One region of the Acidaminobacter sp. QWL-03 genome, then DNA from elsewhere that is predicted to be linked to it. Evidence: riboswitches for the same ligand, from Rfam matches in the RefSeq annotation. Region 1 holds a riboswitch; the other holds the start of a gene.
What was found. A riboswitch is a leader RNA that binds a small molecule or an ion and turns the genes downstream of it on or off. The one in region 1 is predicted to bind cyclic di-GMP.

Region 1 (3,099 bases):
GGCGTTGTCTGAAGGCATTAATTTCGTCGCAGGCTATTTATATCAAGCGCTTTCGGAGATGACGGACCTCGAAGTGGAGCCCTTTACGGCCGAGACTGCGCTTTGGGAAGGCGATGCACGGAAGCAGCTTTCGAAGCATTTCACGGATCGGCCGGTGTGTTGTCTTGAGTCGAACATAAGTATAGGCGATCTTGTGACAGGCGAATTATGGCATATTTACGCGGGTGAACACGCTGAGGATATTGTGGCGGGACTCCATAAAAAATACAATCCTGAAGCTATGGAGACGGACTATGAGACTGCTGACCGTGGCGTTGTACCTGGTTCGAGCGTAGTGACTGCTCAAACCAGTAAGGACCATACAGCGGCGCCTGAGCCGGAGACAAAGCCTGTTCCGAAGGCGCCTCCCGCAGCGCTACTGCCGGAAGTGGAGGTTCAGAAACCTATGTTTGCACCAATTAAGGACACCAGTAAATCAAGCCATCAGAAAAACCTGGACCTGATTATGGATGTGCCGCTGGAACTCAGTGTTGTGCTGGGCAAGACGAAACGGACCATCAAAGATATCCTGTCGCTTGGGACCGGCTCGGTGGTTGAGCTGAATAAGCTTGCGGATGAGCCCCTTGAGATCCATGTTAATGGAAAACTGGTCGCACATGGCGAGGTCGTGGTTATAGGTGAGAACTTTGGCATCCGGATCACTCAGATTTTAAGCAGGGAACAGCGCGTAGAAGGGTTGAAATAGTTGAAATCAGTTAACTGAAACGACATTGACTAAAGGCAGGGCTCGACGAGGTCCCTGTCTTTTTCAATTCAACCGCTGGGTGAAAGCGGGTGTCGACGATTGGCGTCGATTCTCCGGATTTCACCCATTTTTTTTCATTTAAAGTATTAACACTTCATTAAGTTAGACGATACCTATAGAGAATGCATCAGATGTAAGTCGTGAATTGTGAAAAGCAAGATTATGAAATACCTGAAAAATGAAAAAGGCAAACCCACCGAAAGGTGGAGACGCAAAGCCACAAGTCTAAGGCAAGTTTACTTGCGATGATGGTTGGGCTGCCACTTGAAGGTCATGAAGACAGCGTTCTTTGGCCGCCTGAAATTCAGGAGGCCTTTTATATGCTTCATCCCTATCTAATGGCCTGAACTATGCGTCCTGCAAAAACACCAGGGAGGATGATGAGACCAGTTTTTTTAAAGAAGCGTCATTATGGGGAGGTCAGCAATGAAAGCCGAATATATCAATACGTTTATTGAAGCCGCCCAGTCCGTCATGAGTATGGTGTGCGGGGTGGAAGCGAAACTGGGAAAAGTGCACCTTAGAAATTCACCTTATGCGGTCAATCAGGTCATTATCATGATTGGCGTTATTGGCAAAATTAAAGGACAGGTTTGGTTTGAGCTGTCTGTGGACACGGCCAAGAACATTGCCTCTGTCATGATGGGCGGCATGCCGGTGGAAGAATTTGACGAGATCAGCAGGAGTGCGGTTTCTGAGATGGGCAACATGATCATGGGCAATACAAGCACGTTGTTTGCGAATCAATCTGTCAACATTGACATCACACCGCCTTCCTTGTTGACGGGAGAAAAGATTGAGTTGTCCAACAAGATTTCAACTATTGTCGTACCTCTTGAAATGGAAGGACTAGGGATATTCTCCATAAATGTGGCGGCTGAAGAAGTGAATTAGCAGTGCAGTAAAGGTATTTTGGAAAGGAGAAACCGAAGACATGAAAAGAGTACTGATCGTAGATGACGCTGCCTTCATGAGAATGGCCATCAAAAATATCCTTCAAAAAAATAATTTTGAGGTGGTAGGCGAGGCGGAGAATGGTCTCGTCGGCGTTAAAAAATATTTGGAGCTTCAGCCGGATCTGGTGACCATGGATATAACCATGCCGGAAATGACGGGTCTGGATGCACTGAAGCAAATCAGGAAACTCGACAGTAATGCCAACGTTGTCATGGTGTCCGCCATGGGGCAGGAAAGCATGGTGAAGGACTCCATCATCAATGGCGCAAAGTCGTTTATTGTCAAACCTTTCAAAGAGGATCACGTCCTTCAGACTCTGAACAAGGTGCTAGGCCTGTAAATCAAGGGCTGATGCTTAAGCGGAAGTAAGATCAGTTCCAAACACCGAAAAATGAGGTGAACTTGTTGCCCGTTACTTACGAAAATGAATCTATGCTCGAAATTTATATTTTTGAAGCCTCACAGTCACTGGATCAAATGGAGCAGATCATCATGAAAAGTGAGCGGGAGGGAACCTTTGGGGAAGAGGCAGTGAACGAAATCTTTAGGTTCATGCATACGATCAAGGGCTCTTCAGCTATGATGATGTTCCACAATATTACGACTATAGCCCATACCATGGAGGACATCTTTTTCTTTTTGAGAGAAAAAAAGCCTCGTATTATGGATTATTCAATCCTGTCAGACCTGGTTCTGGACGGGGTGGATTTCATGAAGGTCGAAGTCAATAAAATAAAGAATCACGATGCGCCCGATGGTAATCCAGAAGACCTCGTGTTGCGCCTCAAGTCTTATCTGGACGAGATACTGACAACCGTGAACACTGACGAAGATAAAGCACGTAAGCCAGAAATCGTGTCAGTGAAGGACTCGGTTTGTGAGCGTGAGGGGCTGGAGGTTCAACCATCGGCCACTGTCCTTGAGAGCGGTGGCGAAGGCGCTCCGAAACCACCTCTGAAGCCCCGAAAAGACTCAAAGAAGAAAAAATCTGTCCAGTCCTATAAAGCCAAACTCTATTTCCAGGATGGCTGTGAAATGGAGCATCTCAGGGCTTATGGGGTCGTCCATGATTTGACCGAGCTTGCGGAGGAGATGTTTTACTGTCCTCAGAATATCCTGGAAGAGGATGGCACAGCAGAGACGATCCGAAATCAGGGCTTTGAGCTGTTCATTAGAACGACAGCCACCATGGAAGAGCTGCAGGCGCGCATTGAGAAAACGGTTTTTCTGGAGCAATTGATTTTGGGACATGCGGATCAGCCGGAGTTTGAGCCCCACTGCATGCACCAGGATGATATTCACTGGGTCACGGCTGTGACGGAATCGGAGGCGCGGGA
Region 2 (3,099 bases), 900 kb from region 1:
GAAGTCGTACAAGATGAGACCACAGAAGTATCCATCGGCAACTACCGCGAAGTCATCCCTCCACAAGAACCACCTCTCGGCCCTCCACCAGTCATTGAAGAAGTTATCGAAGATAAAGTCCCACAAGGCCCTCCAGCACTTCCTAAAACCGGCGAAATTCCGCCTTACTTCGCTTATGGCTTCGGATCACTTCTGGTTCTTGCAGGACTGTTCATGAAACGCAAGTTTTAACTTTCAGTAAGTTCAACAAGCAATAGAGTGTCCTCAAGGGGCGGCCTGATGAATAACCATCGGCTAAAGCCTTAAGACCATAGACTGAGAAACCTTTCTCAACCTCCCGTCCGGGTCATCTAAATGGTGGCCCGGATATTTTTTTTAAAACAGGGTATCAAATCTATAATTTCAACGTCTAATACGTTATAGTGAAAAAGAGGTGACACCCCCATGAAAAAACTATCGACGCTTCTGATCATCGCAGGCTTGCTGATTATTCTCTATCCTTCCGCGGTCCGCGCTTATGATGACTATCAAATGAATAAGCTGTTGTCCTCCTTTGAGGAGGACATCTCGGCGCTGGAGGAAATTGATGATGCGCAGGTCGTGGATCTCGACTATGCGGATGACTACGAAGCCATGCTCACTGAACAGCGAGAGGCTGCCACAAACGACGGTACCGGGACTGAGGGTCAGACTGAAACTCCAACCGACACTCCTGCTACTGTCGAACCCGCTCCATCCCCTTCCCAACCCGCGGCCACCCAACCGGCACCAAAACCCGTCGTCAAAAAACCTAAGACGGATACCTTTATCAAAATCCCGGCCATTGATCTGCTTATGCCGGTTCTGAAAGGCATGACCAACGACAACCTGCGCTACGCTGCCGCCACTTTTGACAATGGCGTCGTCCCGGGCGGCTCTGGAAACTATTCTCTCGCCGGCCACCGCAGCTATACCTACGGCCGCATGTTCAACCGCCTCAACGAGCTGGCCCCGGGCCACCTGATCGAAATCACCGTGAAACAGGAGACCTTCACCTACCGAGTCACTGAATCCTTCGTTGTCAATCCGGAGGACACCTGGGTGCTGAAGAGCGACAAGAGCAAGAATGAGATTACCCTGGTGACCTGTACCCCAATCCGGACCGCAACTCAGCGCCTGATTATCAAGGGCGAATTAGTCCAGTGAGAAACCACAAGAGGTTTGCCTATGGCAGACCATCGGCAAACCTCTTGAAATGAAACTGGGTGTCTGACACCCGGTTTCGCATCCCATGAAACTCGGTGTCTGACACCCAGTTTCTCCCCTTTATTACAACACCATGACATTTGACGAATATTAATGTACCTACTTGAAATTTTTAGAAAATTGTGCTAGACTGAACTCACAAATTAATAGGTGGGTTAGATTACTTTCCACCGATAAAGGCAAACCAGTCGAAAGGCTGGGACGCAAAGCTAAAGGGCCTGTAAAATGGCAGCCAGCTACCGAAAGGAGAGTTTTTTGTGTTTAAAAAACTTTTGTCTACGATCGTGGCAGCGGCTGTCTTGGCCGCACCGGCAGCTTCCTTTGCCGCTCCATCTGACTGGACTGTAAATAGTGCCAAAGCAGCAGACGGCGTCGTTGAACTTAAAGTCAACGTCAACACGACTGCTAAGTTGAAAGTCCTCGTTCAAAAGGGCGACACCAAGTACTACTATGATGTGCAGTCCCTCGCGGATGAATCCATCCCGCTTCAGATGGGCGACGGCACCTATACCATCGCACTGCTCAAGAACGTTTCAGGCACCAGCTACACCCGTCTTGATGCGACAACCATTGAAGCCAAGGGGATCCAAAGCTTCGAGCCGTATATAACTGCTAACCCAATTGTCGATTTTGCCGCGGATGACAACGTCGTCGCTCTGGCAAAGAAACTGACCCTCACCGCAAAAACAGACGACGAGAAGATCAAAGCGATCTATACCTACGTCACCAAAAACTTCAAATACGACTACAACCGTGCGAAAACGGTCCAAAGCGGCTACGTGCCTGATGTGGACGCGGTCCTCGCAGCGAATGCCGGCATTTGCTACGACTACGCCGCTGTCATGGCTGCCATGCTGAGAAGCGTTGGCGTTCCTGCCAAGGTCAATATGGGCTACAGCAAGCACATCGCGGAATACCACGCTTGGAACGAAGTCTACATAAAGTCCACTGACAAGTGGATCACGCTGGACACCACTTTTGACAGCGCTTACCTCAAAGCAGGCAAAACCGTCAGCATGATCAAGAGCGCGGCTGACTTTACGACACTGAAGAGCTACTAATCTTGTCATCTGGTTGAAGAGAGGCGAGTCTTATACAGAGGGACTGGCGCTGCAGCACCATCGCGACCCCCCAGCAGCAAAAGGCAGCCGTCAGTCCCAGCAATAGCGCCTTCCGGTTGAAGCGCACAACGCACATCAAGCGACACGCAATTCATAACACGCAGCACCCCAATGTGGCAATCTGGATGTTTCCTTTTTATATTTTCGCAGCGCCTGTGAGCGCTGCATTTTTTTTACTCAATATTAAAATTGAAGTTGAATATTGCCTGACATTAAGAGACACTTAACCTAAGAAAGTAAATTCAATGGTTCATTGGAAGTCCAACCCTCCAACGAGGGTCCTATTCCTCAAGTCCGTAGATGAGTTGGACTACCCCGGAAGCATACGCCCTGGATTCAATTAATTTCAAATTCACCCGCTGTTTGATCTCTGCAAATAAAGGTTTTCCTTCGCCCAAAATGACCGGGTGAACGGAAAGTCTAAATTCGTCAACGACACCCAAATTCAACAGTGTTGTGATCATGCTCGATCCGCCATACAGCCAGATGTCTTTGCCTGGTTTAAGCTTCAGTGCGTTAATCTCTTCAAAGATATTGTCGCTTATAAATTTGGCACCCTGATCCGTCCCAGTCTGCGTTTTGGAAAAAACGATTTTCTCCATGCCGAGGATTAAGTCCCAGATTTCTTTATCATCGGCAGAAGCATAGGTATCTGGGATATATTGGCCCCACAAGTCATAGCTTTTTCTGCCATACAGGATCGTGTCTATTCGATTTAGGAAATCCGTGAATT

Region 2: linked by a shared signal. The riboswitch ahead of AC4PHM_RS12045 (transglutaminase-like domain-containing protein) and the one ahead of AC4PHM_RS07750 (chemotaxis protein CheX) in region 1 are both predicted to bind cyclic di-GMP.

Annotation. Positions count from the first base shown of each region.
Region 1 covers NZ_CM178752.1:1,680,141-1,683,239, reverse strand. The annotation lists gene fliY (flagellar motor switch phosphatase FliY) at 1-745, shown strand, start outside; cyclic di-GMP riboswitch class I at 982-1,070, shown strand; gene AC4PHM_RS07750 (chemotaxis protein CheX) at 1,232-1,699, shown strand; gene AC4PHM_RS07745 (response regulator) at 1,740-2,102, shown strand; gene AC4PHM_RS07740 (chemotaxis protein CheW) at 2,165-3,099, shown strand, end outside.
Region 2 covers NZ_CM178752.1:2,577,197-2,580,295, forward strand. The annotation lists gene AC4PHM_RS12035 (DUF7507 domain-containing protein) at 1-231, shown strand, start outside; gene AC4PHM_RS12040 (class D sortase) at 445-1,185, shown strand; cyclic di-GMP riboswitch class I at 1,414-1,489, shown strand; gene AC4PHM_RS12045 (transglutaminase-like domain-containing protein) at 1,503-2,306, shown strand; gene AC4PHM_RS12050 (dihydrofolate reductase family protein) at 2,648-3,099, opposite strand, start outside.